DNA from 4 places in the Planococcus sp. 11815 genome. Region 4 is predicted to be linked to each of the others. Evidence: riboswitches for the same ligand, from Rfam matches in the RefSeq annotation. Region 4 holds a riboswitch; each other region holds the start of a gene.
What was found. A riboswitch is a leader RNA that binds a small molecule or an ion and turns the genes downstream of it on or off. The one in region 4 is predicted to bind cobalamin.
Positions count from the first base shown of each region.

Region 1: another riboswitch for cobalamin. It lies ahead of M1Q06_RS13485 (ABC transporter substrate-binding protein); the one in region 4 lies ahead of M1Q06_RS04255 (hypothetical protein).
Region 2: another riboswitch for cobalamin. It lies ahead of M1Q06_RS15675 (cobyric acid synthase); the one in region 4 lies ahead of M1Q06_RS04255 (hypothetical protein).
Region 3: another riboswitch for cobalamin. It lies ahead of M1Q06_RS15995 (acyl-CoA thioesterase); the one in region 4 lies ahead of M1Q06_RS04255 (hypothetical protein).

Region 1 covers NZ_CP096991.1:2,679,877-2,685,263, reverse strand. The annotation lists gene M1Q06_RS13495 (DUF1934 domain-containing protein) at 1-375, shown strand, start outside; gene argS (arginine--tRNA ligase) at 372-2,033, shown strand; cobalamin riboswitch at 2,078-2,259, shown strand; gene M1Q06_RS13485 (ABC transporter substrate-binding protein) at 2,607-3,584, shown strand; gene M1Q06_RS13480 (FecCD family ABC transporter permease) at 3,577-4,569, shown strand; gene M1Q06_RS13475 (adenosylcobinamide amidohydrolase) at 4,570-5,387, shown strand, end outside.
Region 2 covers NZ_CP096991.1:3,122,293-3,127,679, reverse strand. The annotation lists gene M1Q06_RS15690 (SDR family NAD(P)-dependent oxidoreductase) at 1-449, shown strand, start outside; gene M1Q06_RS15685 (3-isopropylmalate dehydrogenase) at 1,068-1,361, shown strand; gene M1Q06_RS15680 (hypothetical protein) at 1,790-2,377, opposite strand; cobalamin riboswitch at 2,846-3,030, shown strand; gene M1Q06_RS15675 (cobyric acid synthase) at 3,136-4,656, shown strand; gene M1Q06_RS15670 (cyclophilin-like fold protein) at 4,937-5,387, shown strand, end outside.
Region 3 covers NZ_CP096991.1:3,184,834-3,190,220, reverse strand. The annotation lists gene M1Q06_RS16015 (organic hydroperoxide resistance protein) at 1-67, shown strand, start outside; gene M1Q06_RS16010 (transcriptional regulator, SarA/Rot family) at 88-525, shown strand; gene M1Q06_RS16005 (glutathione peroxidase) at 554-1,030, shown strand; gene M1Q06_RS16000 (DUF3934 domain-containing protein) at 1,102-1,290, shown strand; cobalamin riboswitch at 2,398-2,575, shown strand; gene M1Q06_RS15995 (acyl-CoA thioesterase) at 2,712-3,200, shown strand; gene M1Q06_RS15990 (ribonucleoside-diphosphate reductase subunit alpha) at 3,202-5,379, shown strand; gene M1Q06_RS15985 (ribonucleotide-diphosphate reductase subunit beta) at 5,386-5,387, shown strand, end outside.
Region 4 covers NZ_CP096991.1:838,302-843,688, reverse strand. The annotation lists gene M1Q06_RS04275 (alpha/beta family hydrolase) at 1-538, shown strand, start outside; gene M1Q06_RS04270 (ferritin) at 602-1,099, opposite strand; gene M1Q06_RS04265 (halocin C8 precursor-like protein) at 1,458-2,243, shown strand; gene M1Q06_RS04260 (PF20097 family protein) at 2,350-2,598, opposite strand; cobalamin riboswitch at 2,790-2,969, shown strand; gene M1Q06_RS04255 (hypothetical protein) at 3,137-3,679, shown strand; gene M1Q06_RS04250 (ABC transporter substrate-binding protein) at 3,676-4,635, shown strand; gene M1Q06_RS04245 (biotin/lipoyl-containing protein) at 4,813-5,262, opposite strand; gene M1Q06_RS04240 (alpha-ketoacid dehydrogenase subunit beta) at 5,277-5,387, opposite strand, start outside.

The DNA of each region.
Region 1 (5,387 bases), 1.5 Mb from region 4:
ATCCGCCAGCCGGGTGCTGAAGATCAAGTGATGGAACTGCGTTCAGAAGGCGTTCTGACCGTGAAAAATGGACGCCGCTATCTGCAATACGATGAGCGGCAAGATGATCTCGATATCCGGACAACGGTCAAACTCGGTGAAACGGATGCGGTCGTGATGCGCAGCGGAGGTTTGCAGATGCGCCTGCCGTTTCTGTTGGATAAGGAACAGACCGGCAATTTGCGCCACGGGGAAGAATCGTTCATGCTCACGACCAAAGCACATGAACTCATCATGACGGAAAGCCGTTTCAAAGTGCGCTATGACTTAGCGCTCGGAAACGATTTTGCCGGCGAATACGAAATGGAAATACAGTTTATGGAGGGAACCAAATGAACGCAGTAGAACAAGTACAGCAAAACATTAAACAGGCGATCGCCGAAGCGGTCCAAAAAGCGGGACTTACAGAAGAACCGGTTCAGGTCCAATTGGAATCGCCGAGAGATAAAGCGAACGGCGATTACGCAACAAACGTGGCCATGCAATTGACGCGTCTTGCGAAAAAGCCGCCGCGCGCAATCGCAGAAGCCATCGTGGAAAACTTGGACACCCAGTCAGCGAATATCGAAAAAGTCGAAATCGCAGGCCCTGGCTTCATCAACATCATCATCAAAAAAGATTATTTGAACGATGTCATCAAAACTGTACTTGAGCAAGGCGAAGAGTATGGCCGCTCGAACTCCGGCAACAGCCAGCGCGTCCAAGTCGAGTTCGTCTCTGCGAACCCGACAGGCGATCTTCATCTGGGTCACGCACGCGGTTCCTCTGTTGGCGATTCGATGTGCAATATCCTGGACCTTGCCGGCTATGACGTGTCCCGTGAGTATTACATCAACGATGCGGGCAACCAGATCAATAATTTGGCTTTGTCGATTGAAGGGCGTTATTTCGAAGCGCTTGGCAAAGGTGAAAGTATGCCTGAAGATGGCTACCGCGGGCAAGACATTATCGATATCGCTGCGGCACTCGTTGAAGAGCACGGTGATAAATTCCTTCATATGACAGAACAAGAACGTTATAAAGCATTCCGTGAACACGGCTTGAAAGTGGAGCTTGCGAAATTGCAGAAAGACTTGGCCGATTTCCGCGTCCATTTCGATGTGTGGTATTCGGAAACTTCCCTTTACGAAAACGGCAAGATCGACGCGGCATTGAAAAAACTGCGCGACAATGGCCATATTTACGAAGAAGACGGCGCCACTTGGTTCCGCTCGACAACATTCGGCGATGACAAAGACCGTGTGCTTATCAAAAACGATGGCACCTACACCTATTTGACGCCGGATATCGCTTACCACGAAGACAAAATCCAGCGCGGCTTCGACAAGCTCATCAATATTTGGGGAGCTGACCACCATGGCTACATCCCACGCATGAAAGCAGCAATCGAAGCGCTTGGCTACGACCGCGATACGCTTGAAGTGAGCATCATCCAAATGGTGCAATTGTATAAAGACGGCGAGAAAATGAAAATGAGCAAACGTACCGGTAAAGCCGTGACGATGCGCGAATTGGTCGACTTGGTCGGCCTAGACGCGGTCCGTTATTTCTTTGCGATGCGCTCCGGCGATTCCCATATGGATTTCGACTTGGATTTGGCCGTTTCCCAGTCCAACGAAAACCCGGTTTATTATTCCCAGTACGCACATGCGCGCATCTGCTCGATCTTGCGCCAGGCAGCGGAGCAGAACTTCACCGCTTCGACTGAGCATCTGGAGCTGTTGACGGACGAAAAGGAAATCGAAGTATTGAAGAAAATCGGCGATTTCCCACAAGTCATCGCAGATGCTGCAAAACTCCGTGCGCCTCACCGCGTCACGACTTATATCCATGAACTGGCGTCGAACTTCCACAGTTTCTATAACGCCAATAAAGTATTGGATGCTAGCAATGAAGAATTGACGCGTTCGCGCCTTGCCCTGATCGAAGGGGTTAAGACGACACTCGCAAATGCCTTGAAGACAGTCGGCGTCCAAGCTCCTGAAAAAATGTAGAAGACAACTAGAGCTTTCGGTGTATAATGGAGTCATCAAATCAACTGAATAGCAATCATGAAGGTGCTTATGTCTAAGAACATGAGTTAAAAGGGAAGCCGGTGCAATTCCGGCGCGGTCCCGCCACTGTATGTGAGAGCAAACTGCAAGGCCACTAGGAGATCCCGGGAAGGCGCAGCAAGCGATGACCACAAGCCAGGAGACCTGCCTTCATGAACACCGAACCGAAAGCTTGCGAGGACAGGCCGGACGCGCTTGTTTTTTGCGAACCCGTCCTGTAAGTCCTCTGCATCCTTTATGCAGGGGACTTTTTTAATGAAATGTGGAAGCGGCTGTTCAGCTCCGACAGGTATAAGACAATCTGGCGAAGCGGCGCTTTTTGCCGCACAGCCAGAGTGGCTTATGACCCGAGGAGCTAGGCGCTGGAACTAGCCACCAAGAAAAGCGTAAGCGGCTGAATGGAGGCTAAGCTAAATGCGCGACGTCCTGTCGCAACGCTTAGCTGACTCACATCCTGTGAGCCCCCGAGCGAGCGCTTGGTAGGGAAAAAACAAAACACCAGGAGGAATAAGGATGAAAAATATATGGAAATTCGGGACGGCTGCAGGAATGGCCGCAATTGTACTGGCTGGATGCGGCGACGAAGCGGCACCTGTCGAAGATCAAGATGTAGAAACACCGGCTGAACCGCCGTCGGAAGTAGCGGAAGCGGAATTCCCGGTTACCTTAGTCGATGCAATGGGCGATGAAGTAGTCATCGAAGAAGAACCGGAATCATTTGTTTCGATGATTCCTTCTAATACAGAAATCGCCTATGAGCTTGGGCTGGGCGAAAAAATGGTCGGCGTTTCGGATTTCGACAATTATCCGGAAGAAGTAGCAGATCTAGAAAAAATCGGCGGCCAAGAATTCAATGTAGAGAAAATCATCAGCCTGCAGCCGGATGTCGTTTTGGCCCATGAATCAGGGCTTGGCATGGGAACTGAAGGATATCAGCAGCTGCGTGATGCCGGATTGAATGTCTTTGTCGTAGAAAACGCAGAAACATTTGATGAAGTATATGAAACGATTTCCGTCATAGGCCAAGTGTCAGGCGCAGTGGAAGCAGCAGACGGGTTAATCGAGGAAATGGAAGCGCAAGTCGCGGAAGTTGAAGAACTGGCGGCTGGTGTCGACGAATCCAAATCGGTCTTCGTAGAGATTGGCAGCGAACCGGAACTTTATACAGCCGGTACAGGTACGTTCATCCATGAAATGCTGACAATGATTCAAGCTGAAAATGTCGCAGGAGGCGAAGAAGGCTGGATCAGCATGGATCCGGAAGCAGTTGTTGCGGCAAACCCTGAAATCATCATCACCACAGAAGGCGGTTATATCGAAAATGCTGCTGAATTGATCAAAGAGCGCAGCGGTTATGCAGATGTGACGGCCGTGCAAGAAGATGCCATTTATGAATTGAACCCTGATACTGTCACGCGTCCAGGCCCGCGTTTGACGGAAGGCTTGATGACTTTGGCAGAAGTGATTTATCCGGAGACATTCAGTGAGTAAATCTGCACTCGCCTATGTAGTCTCCCTGATTTTATTGGGCGGGGCAGTAGTGCTCGGAGTGACGGTCGGGACGGTGCCAATTTCACCGGCGGTTATCTGGAACCCTTCATCGGACGAAGCAGCTGCGAATATTTTATGGAATATCCGCATGCCGCGTGTGGTGCTTGCGGGACTAGTCGGTGCGGCACTTGCGATTGCGGGCGCAGCTTTTCAAGGCTTGCTGAAAAACCCGCTCGCTGATCCATATACTTTGGGAGTGTCGTCCGGTGCCGCTGTCGGTGCCGTGATGACGCTTTTTTTCGGCATCTCCATTCCGTTTCTTGGCCTGTTCACCTTGCCGGTCATCAGCATGATCGGCGCTTTGATCACGATGCTCGCCGTCATGGGTTTTGCACGGCTTGTCGACCGGTCGATGAAGATGGAAACAGTTATTTTGACCGGCATCATCTTCAGTTCATTCCTGGGGTCGATCATGTCTTTGATGATTGCGTTGACCGGTGAAGAACTGCGGCAGATCATCGGCTGGCTGCTTGGCAGCGTGTCGATGCGCGGCTGGCCCTATGTCCAGATGGCGCTGCCGTTTGTGCTTGTCGGTTCATTCGTCTTATGGCTTTACCGCCGTGAATTAAACGCGATGCTATTCGGTGAAGAACGTGCACAACATTTGGGTGTAGACGTCAGGAAGAGCAAGATGGCGATTTTGATCGGCGGATCGGTCCTGACGGGATCAGCAGTTGCAGTATCTGGAACCATCGGCTTTGTTGGCTTGGTCGTCCCGCACATCACGCGCCTCGTATGGGGCTCTGACCACCGCCATGTCTTGCCGTTATCGTTTATCAACGGGGCTGCGCTTTTAATTGTTTGCGACTTGGTGGCGCGGACGATCATTTCACCGACCGAATTGCCGATTGGCGTTATTACTGCGTTTATCGGGGCGCCGGTCTTTGCATTCATCTTTTTCCGCCAGCGCAGAGGAGGGCTTTAAATGTTGCAAATTGAAAAGTTGTCAGGCGGCTATGGCGACAAGAAAATCGTCGACCGCATCTCATTCGGTGTCGAAAAAGGCCGCATGCTTGGCATACTCGGGCCGAATGGCAGCGGCAAATCTACCTTGATGAAATTGATCAGCGGCGTCTTGGAGCCGACAGCCGGCGTTGTCCGGATCGACGGTAAGCCTGTTGGCGATTTCCCAGCTAAGGAATTGGCCCGCAAGATGGCGGTTTTGCCGCAGCTGCATGCGCATGCTTTTTCACACACTGTCCGTGAAACGGTTTCTCTCGGCAGGTATCCGCATCAAAGCGGCTGGTTTTCGTCTTGGTCCGAAGAAGATGAAGCGGCAGTCCAGGAAGCGATGAAGCTCATGGACATCAGCCACTATGAATCGACATTACTTGAAGAGATGTCCGGAGGCGAACAGCAGCGCGTTTTCGTAGCGCAAGCCTTGGCGCAAAACGCGGCGGTCTTGCTCCTTGACGAGCCGACCAACCATCTCGATATCAACCACCAGAAAGAATTGTTGGATACCATCAAAAAACAGGCGATCGAAAAAGAATTGACGGTTATCTCCATCTTCCATGACATCAATTTGGCTTCCATGTATTGCGATGAACTTCTATTGATGGACGAAGGAAACATCGTCCGAATAGGAGAGCCCCACGAAGTTGTCAGGACGCATGATGTCGAATCTGTCTACCAGACGCGTGTCAGCAATCACCCCCATCCGGAGCTGCCGAAGCCGCAAATCACTTTATTGCCTGGCGTTCGCAGAAAGCCGGCGGGACAGCGAGTGAGAGCAGAAGATTT
Region 2 (5,387 bases), 1.0 Mb from region 4:
AAGGCCTGTATAAAAAAATAATTGATATAAATCAATCTGGCGTCTTTTATGGTATGAGAGCGGTTTTACCGATCATGATTGAAAAAAATGACGGAGCCATCATCAATATTTCTTCACTTGCTGGGTTGAGAGCAAGCGCTGAAGCAAACCCTGCGTATACCGCTTCAAAATTTGCGGTACGAGGTCTTACAAAACAAGCAGCTTATGAATTCGCTAATAAAAACATTCGAATCAATGCGATCCTTCCAGGAGCTATCCTTACGCCTATGGCTCAAGAGATGCTAACGAGCGAACAACTTGAGGAAACAGCTCAAATGTTGCCGATGAAGCGATTCGCTAGTCCAAATGAAGTTTCGGATGTTTTAGCATTTTTAGCGTCTGACAAAGCTAGTTATATAAATGGAACAGATATTGTAGTAGACGGTGCAAGAGATACGATTATTAAGTAAATTGTTTTTTACTTTCTTAACAGGAAACTAATTAACGATAAAATTAAAGTAATGCTTACTGGCTAACTTTCTAAAAGCAGCAAATTATTGCGTTAATAATTTGCTGCTTTTAATTCATTTTAAAAGAAATTAATTAAGTCTTAGATTGACATGATGCTAATACGGTACTCTCGATCGAATATGTCTAATGAGTCGAGAGGATTACGCTTAGTATTAACATACTTAATGCTCTCAAATAGAACAAAGAAAAACTGTTACTTCTTGTGGATAGAAGTCTGTATTCTAAAGTTCTTATCAATTAATACAAAGATTTAGTTTACATATTGCCGGATTATCGGAAGTCATGTGTATTTCAAAGGAGAGAAGGTGTGCTAAGCACATCTTCTCTCCTTTTTGTGAATCTGTACTCTTACGAACGATTTTATTCAATAAAGTAAAGGTAATTATTTCATATACATATTATGGGAGTTGGTGTTAGTCTAAATGTAGTTGATGTTTGAAAAAGTCGAATGTAACTCACCGCACTTAAGTTACATTCAACTACCAAAGATTAAAAGAAAGTCTTTATGGCAATGACTTTGAAATTCAAGAAACCAAAATTATGTAAGGAAGGGTTAAATGACTTACTTTTTCTTAATACTTCTGGTTTTCTTTATAATTGTCGCAAATATTATTGGGTTTAAAGGCTATAAGAAAAAGAAAAATCTATATTCTGTAGCGTTTACAATACTATTATTAGCGATATTATTTGGGACAATCGGCGGTGCACTGGCACTATTTCTTATTCGTGATGCTTTTGCAATATTTTATGGCATGCAAGTAGGTTACTGTCTCTTAATAAATAGTTTCATCGTTTTTATAATTGCGATTGTAGCAACTTTAATAAAAAACTATAACAGTAGAAAAATATAATTTAAAAAAGCATAGAACTAAGTCGTACTTATCTGGGATAAGAAATAATAAGGTAATTAAAAGAGTAAATGTAACTTAATATAAATTAATTTGCATTCACATATTAAACCTTTCTTAGAAGGGATGAACCAATTGAAGTACTTAATATTAACAATAATAATTGCTCTATTATGGGTATTAGCATCAGCTATCGGTATTAATTCGATCATTTTTTTCCCGAATGCAATTGCCTGGACCACTAAATTTATTCTGCCATGGATTGCTTTATACTGGCTCATTAGACTCGTTAAAATCCAAGAAAAAAAACAGAAAAATTTCCTGATGATCTGAATATAACTTAATCTAAATCAAGTTGCATTCACATCAAAGCAAATAGAGAACGGGATACCTCCACTTTTCTATCAAGTGGAGGTATCCCGCCTTATAACTTAATTTAAATCTCTGATGACATAAAACATTTCGTAATAAAGCCCTCTTACAACTTCTTCATATTCTTCCTCAGAAAGATCCTTAGCTAAAATATTGAATTGCCAACTTGAAGCGCCTTCTTCAGCCGCCGGGTAATAGCCTAAAGAAAAGATTTCCTCATCATGGACTCTTTTGGAATAATCTGTGTAACTTATCTCATCGTCCACAAAGGGAAAGTAATAAGCTTCTGTTTGGATGAAGAAAAAGAGAACATCTGAATTTGCAAATACTTCAGTATAGGGACTATCAGCAGCCCTTTCTAAATACTCTTCCATGACGAAAAAACTATCGTATTGTTCGACTGTTTCGATACTCAACTCTTCGATCTCCACCGTACTGAAAGTGATTTTCTCTGAGTCTATTTCTGGCGGAGTGCCTAATACCCCTATCTCAAGATTTCGTCCTAGATACTCTTCTTGAGTGTCTTGTTTATTAGGCTCCACGACTTCTTGTTGTGTGTCTTCTATTTGGGAGCTGCAGGCTGATATGACGAATAAAAACAATATGACCATTGAAATCATAAAAATTCTATTTAGTTTCTTTAACAAGGTTTTGGCTCCCTTCTTAAATTTTGATTTCCATATTTTTACCTTATCATACTTTTAAAACCAGTTATACGGAGAGGTTAATCCTTGTTTTAAATGGAACTTAAGTCCAGTTAAGTTATATTCAGAATACTGACTCCAAACTTATTTTTATTATCTTCACATTAAAAGATGCGAAGGAAATAGAATAGGATAAAAATGGCCATTCCGATTTTTAGCGGAATGGCCATTTTTACTTTTTTTGACGAGCCTTGAAATGGCTTCAGGAGAAACATTACAAAAACTGATTTATTACTAGTTCTGATGTAAAGATAAGTTTCCGGACTTCTGCCAAAATCGAATGATTCAACAGTAAAACAAGCTTTCTCTTTAATTTAAACTTATCCCAAAAACTCGATGGCCACGTCACCTTCGAAAGTAAAGCTAGTGAGGAAAGAATGACTGTGTATATAATGAAAAGAAAAATAGAGTTTGAATCCAATGCATAAAGTTGCTTATGTCTTGAACATGAGTTAAAAGGGAAGCCGGTTGAATTCCGGCGCGGTCCCGCCACTGTAAGTGAGAGCCATCTGAAAAAGCCACTGAAGCGATGCTTCGGGAAGATTCAGAAGGCGATGATCACGAGCCAGGAGACCTGCCTTTATGCGGATGCCCGTTTGCTTGCAAGGACAAGCTGGGAGTCAGCCTTTTTTTCGCTGTTTTTTCTCAATCCCTTGCGGCACGCGGGGGATTTTTCTATTTTGACGAGTGGAGGGAAAAGTATGCCAGCAGTTTCGATTATGATTCAAGGAACAGCTTCCGATGTGGGGAAAAGCTTGATTTGTACAGCGCTATGCCGAATTTTTTCAGACGATGGCTTCCGTGTGGCTCCGTTTAAATCACAGAACATGGCGCTGAATTCGTTTGTGACAGAAGCAGCCGGCGAAATCGGCAGGGCGCAGGGCGTTCAAGCAGAAGCAGCCCGTATTCCGGCGACTTTTGATATGAATCCAATTTTGCTCAAGCCAAAGCAGGACATGGTGTCAGAAGTCATTGTCCATGGCCGGCACTTTATGGACATGAATGCAAAAACCTATCGCGACGATTTCTTGCAGCAAGTGATGCCGGCGGTCGAGCAGTCGATGCGCAGGCTGCAGCAGGATTTTGACGTGCTGGTACTTGAAGGTGCCGGTAGCCCTGCAGAAATCAATTTGAAGGATAAAGACATTGCCAATATGCGCATGGCCCACTTGGCAGATGCCGCCGTCATTTTAGTGGTGGATATCGACAAGGGTGGTGCGTTCGCCGCTATCGTCGGAACGCTCGCTTTGCTCGATGAATCGGAACGAATTCGTGTAAAAGGAATCATCATCAATAAATTCCGTGGCATGCGTGAGCTGCTCGATGATGGCATTGACTGGCTGGAGAAAGAAACAGGCATTCCGGTGCTCGGGGTCTTGTCTTATCTCGATGTCCAAATCGATGCAGAAGATTCTCTTGCATTGTCATCGCTGCGGTTTAAAAAACCGAAACCAGGAGAGTTTGCTGTAGATATAGCCGTCATCCGGCTCCCACGAATCTCGAATTTCACAGATATAGACCCGTTTTTCGATGAACCGGAAACGGGCGTGCGTTTGGTCGGAAAAGTCGAAGATCTCGGTACACCTGACCTGCTCGTCATTCCCGGAACCAAAAACACATTGGCTGATGCTGCGTGGCTCAAAGAAAACGGCTTTGATCGAGCGATTCAACAGCTGCACGAGCAAGGCACCAAGATCTTTGGGGTTTGCGGAGGTTTTCAATTGCTTGGGGAATCACTTTTAGATAATGAGGCGGTCGACGGGGAAGGGGGAGTGGCAAGCGGTCTTTCTTTACTGCCGGTGGACACGGTGTTTGTTGGGGATAAGAAAACCGTTTTAATGACCGGCAGGCAAGTAAAAGACGGACAGATGCTGACAGGCTACGAAATCCATTTGGGAAGATCAACTATCCGCGGGGAGACTGTGCCATTTATGCAGCTATCGGACGGCCGGATGGACGGGGCAGTCAGTGCAGATGGAAGCGTGATCGGCACATACCTCCATGGCATTTTCCATAACCGGAAATTCACGCGTGAACTAGTCAATGAATTACGAGTCAAAAAAGGGTTAGAACCATTGGAAGACGATGTGAAACCCGATGCCCAGCGAAGGGAAGAAGAGTATGATTTTCTAGCGGCACAAGTTCGCAGCCATATTAACGTGGCAGCGGTTTACCAATTACTCGGCTTATCTGCTTACGCGGCCCACAAGAGCACAATGTAAGAAGAAATGTGTTTTTCGATACTACTAGAAAATAGTGGATGGTAAAGAACAAAAAGCCGGACTTCCTCTATGGAGTCCGGTTTTTAAATTGAAGGCATTTTTAAAGATCGTATGCCCAAAACATATACCGGACTATTTGATATAGGTATTGGTCATTTGAATTCCATCGCTTTATGATGATATTGAAAATATAAAATATCTATTTAAGACGAGTAAATCAGCCTACTTAATTTAGATTCAGTAAATTTCTCCATAGTCTCAACAGGAAGGGGAAATGAAAATGAAAAAAACAGCTTTGCCATTAGGTATCATCCTCATGGCTCTTGGCTTAAGTGCTTGTGATGCGAGCGAAACGGATGAAAGAGATGCGCCGAATGCTGAAGAACAACCAAGCAACGGGGATAACCAGGAAAGGGAGGAAGCGGAGATGGCAAATCTACTTGCTTTAGAATTGCAAATAGGGAACGAAGTGTTCTCAGCACAACTTTACGAAAGCGATACAACCGAAGCATTGCTTGAATTGCTTCCGTTAACCATAGATATGGAAGATCTTCATGGAAATGAAAAGTTCTTTTATCTTTCAGAAAGGCTCCCAACAAATTCTGAGAGCCCAGGGCATATTAATGCGGGGGACATTATGCTTTACGGAGACGATTGCCTGGTATTCTTTTATGACAAGCTTTCAACTTCCCATCAATATACCCGTCTCGGCTATATCGAAAATGTGGAAA
Region 3 (5,387 bases), 980 kb from region 4:
ACACGCTTATTGCCCATATTCCAAAGCCATTAAAGATTCAGTGGACGTGGAGATTGTCGTTCGATAAGCAGAAAAACAGGTGATGACATGGACAAACCAACCAAACTGGAACAGCAATTATGCTTTGAAGTGTATAAAGCTTCGAGCAATTTCTCAAAACTTTACGCGAAGACCTTAGAACCGTTTGGCCTGACCTTTACGCAGTATTTGGTGTTGCTGGTGTTGTGGGAAAAAGACGGCTTGACGATGAAAGAGATCGGCGGGCAACTAGGCCTCGGCACCGGCACACTTAACCCGATCATCAACCGGATGATTCAAAATGGCCGCATCGTGAAAGAACAATCGGCTGAAGACCGCCGCGCTTTTCGCATTTCTTTGACCGAGCAGTCGATTGCCGACGAAGAGCCGATCGGCCAAGCCATTCATGACAAAATCACGAGTTGCAATTACCTCGATGTCAATGCCATCGAGCTGATGAAAAACTTGAAAGACTTGAATGCATTTTTCGGTGAAATGGATCTGTGAAAAATCTTGGAAACGGGAGTGGTGAATGATGGGAATCTACGATATTAAGGTCACCGATGCCAGCGGGGAAGAGTATAAGCTCGAACGTTACAAAGGACAGCCAATGGTCGTCGTCAACACGGCGACCAAATGCGGTTTGCGCGGCCAATTTGATGGCCTCGAAAAAATTTACCAGCGCTACAAAGATGAAGGCCTTGTTGTGCTCGGCTTTCCGTCCGATCAATTCGGCCAGGAACTCGGGGAAGCGGCAGATGCCGAATCATCATGCCGCATGACTTACGGCGTCACTTTCCCGATGCATGACATCATCAAGGTGAACGGTAAAGATGCACATCCCTTGTTCGATCATTTGACGTCGAACACGAAAGGCTTCCTGTCGAGCGGCATCAAATGGAATTTCACAAAATTCCTGATCGATCCAAATGGCAAAGTCGTAGCGAGGTTCGCACCGAAAGATACACCCGATTCAATGCACAAAGACATCCAGAAAGTGCTCGGCGCCTAAACACCTTTGTTCACGAAAGCTGCCGAATGTGGTAAGCTGAACGTCACGATGAGTGAACGGGAGTGAAAGAAATGGGCAAAGCAAAAGCGAAATCAAAAAGCGGCGTAGGCCAAGGAACCGGCAAAAAAGGCTGGAACCGTTGGGAAAAAGGCAAGAACAAGGCCAAGAGTTTCAAGCCGTATACAAGCAAAGACAATAAAGAAGCCACGAACCAAAAAGGAAAACAGCCAGAAGCTGAATCTGAATGGGTCGATGGATAACAAAAACCGCGCAGGTAATTGCGCGGCCTTTTTATTTCCTGGGAAATAGAAATGACGGAAGAAAGCGGAGGGGTTTTGCGGCAGCTACTCTAAAGCGAGGCATCGAAAACTCATTGAAAGAACAAACCAAGCTTCGGAACGATTGCATGAGAAAATCCTGCCTATCTTGTTGATGCTTATCTCAAGAAGCGATTCCCCCACTAGCCGGCAACTATCTATAGGAGCAGATCTAATTAAACACATACTGAGCAACGAAATCTCTAAGCCGCCGAGCGCAAAAGGGTGAGCCGAAGCGATAAGACAGGCGCTCTTCCTGGCTTACTGCGAAAGGCCAACCCAAAGCCCAGCGGCGAGTACCAAGATGATACATAACTAGAACACCGGAACGATTTCACAATAAATCTCTCGCTATCCAATTACATGCTCAATCCGGGAAGCGATTCCCCCACTAGCCGGCAACTAACTAAAGAAGCAGCTCCGATTAAACGCACATAGAACAACGAAGTCTCCGAGCCGCCGAGCGCAAAGGGGTGAGCCGAAGCGATAAGACAGGCGTTCTTCCTGGCTTATTGCGAAAGGCCAACCCAAAGCCCGGCGGCGATTAATAAAATGAAGCACAAGAAGAACACAGAAACGATTCCACAATCAAACTCTCACTACCTCATTACATGCCCAATCTGGAAAGCGATTCCCCCACTAGCAGGGAACTCATTAAAGAAGTAGATTTAATTAAACACACACGAATCTATGAAATGTTTTAGCCGGCCAGCGACAAGGGTGAGCCGACGCAGTAAGACAGACGGTCTTCCTGGCTTACTGCCAAAGGCCAACCCAAAGCAGGCTGGCGACTGCCAAGATGATGCACAATCACAACACCATATCGGTTCTACAAGCAAACTCTCGCTATCTTCACAGAAACAGAAAATTTAAAGAACCTCGTATCAAAAAATAACTACAAATTGAAAGTTTTATACGAAAAACACGCCAGTGACTAGACCCTTTTTCACTTTCTGCAGGAAGTGCGAGAAAATCCTTGCGGCGAAATTGGAACTGGTCTATAGTGAAACTACAAGATTTGGTGATGATGTAAAAATTCAACACCATATATAGTGATACCGCAACAAAGGTGCCCAATATGGGCTGAATAGGGAATCCGGTGAAATCCCGGAGCTGTTCCCGCAACTGTAAGCGCAGACGAACCATGAAATCCACTGTCCAATGGACGGGAAGGGCATGGGGAGAGTGACGCGCGAGCCAGGAGACCTGCCTTTGTTGTCGTTTTGCACTTCTCCGGGAATTGGGAAGGATGACAAAGGTTTGGTTTGTGTGGCCCACGTGTGCCCACCTAATTAACTTGCGTTTATGCCCCCATTCTCTCCGGAGAGTGGGGGCTTTTGTGTTTTCAAAAGGAGGAAGTCAGCATGCATAGAAAACAACTTCCGGCCGGCGTATCCAGGACCATCCAGTCCCGGCTCGTCTTGCCGCCGGATACCAATCATATGGGCACGATTTTCGGAGGCACCGTCCTCGCATATATCGATGAAATCGCGGCTATCGCGGCAATGAAACATAGCCAGCGTGCAGTCGTCACTGCCTCGATTGACAACGTCAATTTCCTGTCCTCGGCGAAAGTCGGCGATATCCTGATTCTAGAAGGCGTCGTCATTTCGACAGGACGTACTTCGATGGAAGTATACGTCAAAGCAGAATGTCAGCACATCGAAAGCGGCACGCGCAGCCTTACGACCACCTCGATTTTGACGATGGTGGCAGTAGATGCAGAAGGCCGCCCGACGCCGGTCGCGAGCGTAGTGCCGGAAACAGAAAATGAAAAACGACTGTTTGAGAATGCACAAGAACGAAAAGAACGCCGAATGATCGCAAACGAATATGCAAAGGAGCTGTGTTGAAATGACTTTAGGAGCAGTAGAACGCGATAGAAAAATACAAGATGCACTTGACCGTGTGTCGATGGACGAACCGCATTGGACGTTTGAGGCAGCAGGATTATATTTGGAGAAATTATACGAGCAAGCGGCACAAACACGCGGCTACAGCGCAGCGAACAAATACGATGATTTTTATGGATTGATTTACGGGCTGAGTCGAGTTGGCATTTATTCGAAAGATTTGTTGGAAGCTTACTCCGAGGACGAAATTCGCCTACTAGGAAAAGAAATCGCACCAGAGCGCGATGAATTGTTCAATTACATAGGATTATTCTTGCTGGCGGACCGTTATTTGGCAAAAGACTATGACGGCCGGGTTTGGGAATTGCCGCAGGAGCGCTTTCTCATCATCGCAATGACTTTGATGCAAAAAGAACCGAAAGTGCGCCGTTTGGAACTCGTCAAGGAAGCGTATTGGGCGATGAGCAATTTGTATATGACAGTGGCGACGCCGACTTTATCGAATGCTGGTAAAAGCTTCGGACAAATGTCTTCGTGCTTTATCGACACCGTGGCGGATTCGCTTGATGGGATCTACCAGAACAACTGGGACGTTGCGCGCCTAAGTAAAGACGGCGGCGGCCTCGGGGTTTATTACGGAAAAGTACGTGCACTCGGCTCGGACATCCGCAAATTTAAAGGTAATTCATCCGGCGTCATCCCGTGGATTCGCCTGCTTAATGACACCGCCGTCAGTGTCGACCAGCTCGGCCAGCGCCAAGGCGCAGTGGCAGTGTATCTAGATGTCTTCCATAAGGACATCATGAATGGCTTCTTGGATTTGAAAACAAACAACGGCGATGAGCGCCGCAAAGCACACGATATTTTCACGGGCGTGTCGATTCCGGATTTGTTCATGAAAAAGCTGCAAGAAACAGATGAAAACGGACGCAGCATCGGCGAATGGCATACGTTCTGCCCGCATGAAGTGAAGCAAGTGATGGGTTGGAAAGACGAGCAGGGCAATTTGCTTGGCTTGGAAGATTTCTATGACGAAACGGATCGTAAATACTTCACGGAAAAATACGAAGAAGCAGTCAACCATCCTTTATTGGCAAGAAAATCGTTCCGTGCAATGGACGTTATGGCGCGCATCATGGTATCGCAGCTCGAAACTGGTACTCCGTATATGTTCTACCGCGACGAAGTGAACCGTGGAAACCCGAATAAGCACTTGCGCGGCATCGGCAAAACATCCATCTATTGCAGCAATCTATGCAGCGAAATCGCCCAGAACATGTCTCCAACTGAGATCATTAAAGAATACAAAGACGAAGAAGGCAATTTGGTCACTGTGAAAAAACCTGGCGATTTCGTCGTCTGCAACCTGTCGTCCATCAACTTGCCGAGAGCAGTGCAAGCGGACGTCTTATCCCGCCTCATCCCCATTCAATTGCGCATGCTCGATAATGTCATTGATTTGAATACCATTTCGGTCGGCCAGGCGGAAGTAACGAATCAAAAATATCGTGCCGTTGGATTAGGGACATTCGGATGGCACCATTTGCTTGCGCTTCGCAGCATCCACTGGGAAACGCAAGAAGCAGTCGATTATGCTGATACCTTATACGAAGAAATCGCTTGGCACGCCATCCGCGCATCAGCGGGGCTGGCAGAAGAAAAAGGCGCATTCAGTGAATTCACAGGTTCTGAATGGCATACGGGCGAGTATTTCGAACGCCGCAGCTACAAGGGAGAGCGCTGGGATGCCTTGCGCCGCAAAGTATCCGCATCCGGCGTGCGCAACGGCTGGATGATGGCGGTCGCACCGAACTCATCGACTGCCAAAATCGGCGGCTCGACAGACGGTATCGATCCTTTATATGCCGTCGAATACGCAGAAGAGAAAAAGAATTTCCGCTTTAATGTGACGGCACCGGATCTCAACCACCGGACGTATGACTACTACCGCCGCGCGCGCCACGTGCTGGACCAAAAATGGAGCATCCGCCAAAATGCCGCAAGACAGCGCCATATCGACCAGTCGATCAGCTTTAATTTATACGTGCCGCACACGATCCGTGCCAAAGAATTGCTGGAACTGCACCTCGAAGCATGGAATTGCGGCTTAAAGACAAGCTATTATGTGCGCAGCACGTCTCAGGAAGAAATCGAAGCATGCGAGGCATGTGAAAGCTAAGGAAGGAT
Region 4 (5,387 bases):
AAAAGTCGAACCTGAAGCATATGGCTATTTGGCACAAGAATTATCAAAGCAAAATATCACAGTCGCCATACCTTCAGTCCGATTGAATTTATCAATTCTAGATGTTTCAAAAGCGGATGAAATCATCAAAAGTGACGACAGCATCGAGTGGTATGTTTCGGGCCATTCCATGGGAGGCGCAGCAGCCGCTATGTATGCCGATCAGCAAGTAGACCGCGTAAGCGGACTCCTATTGCTTGGGGCATACGCAGCAAGCAATGACTATTTAAGCGAATCCAACTTACCCGTTTTATCCATCAGCGGTTCAGAAGATGGCTTAAGTACGCCTGAAAAAATTAAGGAAAACAGCCCGAACTTGCCGGAAACAACGGATTTCATTGAAATTCCAGGCGGAAACCACGCTTATTTCGGCGTATATGGGAGTCAATCCGGCGACAATGAAGCGCAGATCACCGTTAGTGAACAACAAAAAATCATCGTAGAGTTAATTGTGGATTGGTTAGAAAATGATCACTCCTCAAGTCAGAGTGAGTCGTGAAAACTTTATAATCCATATAAAAACAGCACACGCTAAGCCGTGTGCTGTTTGTTTTCTACCCTATTATTCTTCCAGTTTTCTTGCAGCAAACTCATCGTCCATTTTCAGGAAATACTCGCCGCCTTCTTCGATGCCTTTTATGCGAATGATCATGTCGCGGAACATTTTTTCTTCTTCCATCTGTTCTTCAATGAACCAATCCAAAAATGAAAGCGTAGCATGTTCCTGCAGTTCATCGGCCAAGCTTACCAATTTATATATGTTTGACGTCACTGACTTTTCCTGCGCAAGTGACGCTTCCACGACATCCAAGGCATTTGCATATTCATTTCTAGGTTCTGTTAACGCCTGGAGTACGGGCTGTTCATCCATCGTCACTAGATATTGATAGAATTTCATCGCGTGCACATGTTCTTCTCTTGATTGGATCAAATAGAAGTTGGCAAATCCATGATACCCTTTTCCTGAAAAGTACGAGGCCATCGCTGTGTACGCATGTGCTGCCTGAAGTTCGTTATTGAATTGAGCGTTTAACGCCTCTGTCAAATTTGTTGGTAGCATATTGAACTCCTCCTCTATCTTGTTTAGCGTCATTATAGCATGTGCGTTTATTAATCAATAAATGACATACTGCTTTTGCTGCCCCTTATCAATAATGTTGGCAAGGAAAAGGGAAGCACGTTCTCACTCGGGATCCTTTATGGCTAATTATTTTTCAAAAATATTTTTAATTTTCTAAAAATATGTTTAAAAGTTAAACAATTGGAAATTATAGTAAAGACACATTTGAGAAGGAGGGGAGGCACATGTTTGACACGAATTTGGAATTAGGCATTGTGTTGTTTCTGTTTATTTTCGCTTTGGTTGTTTCTTTAATGCTTATATCACAAAAGAGAAAAAATTAGGAGGCAGATTAACTATGTCGATAAAATCGTTTGAGAAAGTCTTCATGTTAGTAGCAGTGGCCATTCTTTTGGTTTCATCAGCATTCAGTTCTGTAGGCGCTGCTCAAGCTGAAGGTCCAATGTTTGAAAAAGGGACCTCGAATGTTAGTCAAAAGGAATTTAATCAAATCAGAAATACCTTGAAAAAAACGGATGAATACCAAGTTTATAAAAAGATTAGTAAAATCAATGCCATCTCCACTGATAACATCATCATCAACACAGTCCCAGGTCCTAAAGGCGATATCGCATATGTCGAATTTATCTTCGATGAACTTGCTAAACAAAGCGAAAACTTGGCTTACGTGCAATTCACGTATGATGTAGCGAACCGTGATGTCATCACAGACCAAGCCCTCTTTGCTAAACAAATGGATGGCGACAATATCAATATCCAGGCAGTCTTCAACCTAGACGGAAAACAAACTGAAGTTTACAACGTAACGGTCGATAATGAAGGAGGCCTTTGGGATCAAGATGGTTTAGAAGTAAGCCATGAAGATTTTGTGGCCAATGCAGAAAAGAACATTAAAGGCGCTAGTCAAAATGCCAGTGACAATGGCAACGAGTTTGTTGCGTATGCTTCTTTTTGTGAATATGCAGTAGGTGCTCTTTGCGGAACGGGCGGCGGTGTGGCGTGTTACGCTCTTGCTGGCGCGTTAGGAATCACAACAGGCCTTGGCGGTCTTGGCCTTGCTGCGATATGTGCGCTTGTAGGAAGTGTTGGCTGCACAGCCGCTACTGATCAAATCTGCAATTAATGACTTGAATACTTCATTTATTCAAAGCAAAAAAGAGCAGCGACGTCGCTGCTCTTTTTTATTTGATAGAAAATCTAATTTGCCATTTTTCTCAAGAGAATAAATGTTATTGTTCTTGTTCATTGCTTTCATAATCAATGATGACTTTCTTGCAAGATTCACACAGAAAAGCATCGACATGGTTGATGGAAAAACGGCTTTGTTCCGATAACAACACAGAACCTTTAGTCAGGCTCGGCTCAGCACTCAGTTTGGATACTTTCGGCACCCATGCGAGTCTTGTGCCACTCTGGATAAATCCTTTTTTCATTTCCGATTGGCAAAATGGGCATGTCAGGCCATTGTGATTTTCCATAGTTCCCCTCCTTAAAGTTTTGCGATAACACTCATTTCCCTGCTATTGTTCAATTACCCTCAAAAATTAGGCATATGCCCAGCTGATAAAACTTTCCTCCCCCTTCCCCCTATTCTAACGACTCATGCTCTAAACATTTTCGTCCAGCCCTCCTAAATCCAAATCAAAAGTGCTACACTGAAACTAAGTAAATAATCATGCAGGGAAAAGGTGCTGATTCGTCAGCGTAACAGGGAATCCGGTGAAAATCCGGAGCTGTTTCCGCAACTGTAAGTGCGTATGAAATAAGAGATGCCACTGGGGAGACCCGGGAAGGCCTTAGAGTAAAGCGATGCACAAGCCAGGAGACCTACCTTTTTCTGAACGTATTTTTGCTCTTCGGAAGATAAGAGGATCTACGGCAACTTTTTCCTATGGACAGCCTTGTGCTGGATATTCGCAATCGTGCCACTCTCTTCGTTGAGAGTGGCTTTTTTTGTCTCTTTTTGAAAGCGATACGTCTGCTGATATTTACGGATTCTATCCAGGAGGTGAACAAATGAAAAAAGACATGCGCTACCTGTGCTACCCGTTCATGCGGGAAAGCGCTTCGACGGTCGATTTCGAGATCCGCACCGATTCCTTGACGACACGGATCGGCGAAGCCATCGCGGTCAACGATGTCCCGCAAATCATCGATGATTTGCGCTGCCTGCAGCCGATGGTTTATCACTTGAACGGCTCGGTGCGCGGGAAAATCGCGATTACCGAACAAGACCTCGCCGAGCTCAGCGACTTGTACGACCGCTACGTGGCGGAAGTGAAAGAGGAAATCGGCCAGTTCGTCCTGCCGCAAGGAACCCACGCTGCGTGCATTCTTCACGTCTGCCGCAGCGAAGCGAAAAAGTCCGTCCGCGCCCTGCACCATGTGATGCTTGAGCGCGAAGTGCCGGAGCATTTGATGGACTATGCCAACCTGCTCGCCAATGTCTTTTTTGTCATGGCCGTGTATGCCAATAAGCAGCACGGCGTCGATGAAATCCCATTCGTCAGCAAATCCTATCCAACAAAACGCATGAAGAAAAAGGAGACTCACTCGTGAAAATCAAATCATTTCTCTTACTCAGCATTCCACTCTCTTTAACACTCGGTGCTTGCCAAGATGATACTGCCGAAGTACCGGCAACAGACGAAACAACAGAAGAAACGCCAACTGAAACTGCAAGCGACGCACCGTACACGGTCACCGATGACCGCGGCGAAGAACTCGAATTCGAGCAAGCGCCTGAAACGATCGTGTCGCTCATCCCGAGCAACACCGAGATCGTCTTTGCACTCGATTCCGGCGATCAATTGGTCGGCGTTACCGACTATGACAACTACCCGGAAGCGGCACAGGACATCGAACGCGTCAGTGATTCCGTGGAATTCAATGCCGAGAAAATCATCCAGCTCGACCCGGATGTCGTTTTGGCTTATTCAACCGGCGAGGCACCGCCTGCCCTTTCCCAACTTGAAGATGCCGACATTCCGGTATTCGTTATCGAATCGGCTACTTCATTCGATGAAGTATACGGCGATATCGAACAAATCGCCTCTGTTCTTGCCAAGGAAGAAAAAGGCGCTGAAGTGATCGAAGGCATCCAAACGCAAATCGAAGATGTCCAAGAACGCCTTGCAGCGGTCGAAGAGCAAAAAGAAGTGTACGTGGAAATCAGCCCGTCTCCAGAAATCTACACAACCGGCAAATCGACGTTCATGCAGGAAATCCTTGACCACGCCCAAGTAACCAATGCCTTTGAAGATCTTGAAGGATGGCCGAGTATCTCCGAAGAAGAAGTCATCACCCGCGATCCCGAAGTCATCTTGACGACCGTTTCTTACGTCGAAGATGCGGTCGGCGATATCGAAGCACGCGACAGCTGGTCTGCCGTAGAGGCAATCGAAAACGACGAAGTGCACTTCATCGATTCCGACATCACTTCCCGCCCTGGACCGCGCATCGGCGAAGCGGTGCAGTTGGTGGCGGAAACGGTGTATCCTGAATTAATGGAATAGATCTATTCATTTGTACTTCAGTCAATAAGAGCAGGCATGTTTTAAGCTATGGCAGTGTTTATCAATTTCCGAGTAATAACGGCACGAGTGCTGCTCTCCCTCTATTTCAGAGGCAATGAATAATCTATTCATCAATAAAAAAACGCAACCGATCAAACCGGTTGCGTCTTTTTCTATTCATAATCCTGCTTCATCACGGATGTCCTGTTCGGTGATCGACCCGCCTTTCCCAGTGCCTTTGACATCTTCAAGTTTAACGCCCAGTTCTTTGGCTAGATGGCGCAGTCTCGGCGATACGCGGGTAAAGCTCGCGGTCTCTTGTGCCGCTTCGTTTTCTTCCGCCTGTTCGAGGTGGACTTTTTCAGAAGCCCCCGTGTTCTCGGCAGCTTGTCCTTTCGGATCGATAACTGCAAGCAATGTGCCGGCTTTCGCGGAATCTCCGCGCTTCACGTGAATCTTCTTCACCGTTCCGCTCGTTTCGGCACGAATTTCTGACACCGCTTTTTCCGTTTGCACTTCACACAACACGGCGCCTTCTTTGACGTAATCTCCCTCGTCCACGAACCACAGGACAATCAAGCTCTCATCGGTATCTTCAGACAGCTTCGGCAAAGTCACATCATGCATCCAATCGCCTCCTCTTACGCTTCATCCATCATCTGTTTGACTGTCTCGACGATTTTATCCGGTCCCGGCAAGACGAAATCTTCGAGCACATGGCTGTACGGAATCGGCACATCCGGAATTGCCAA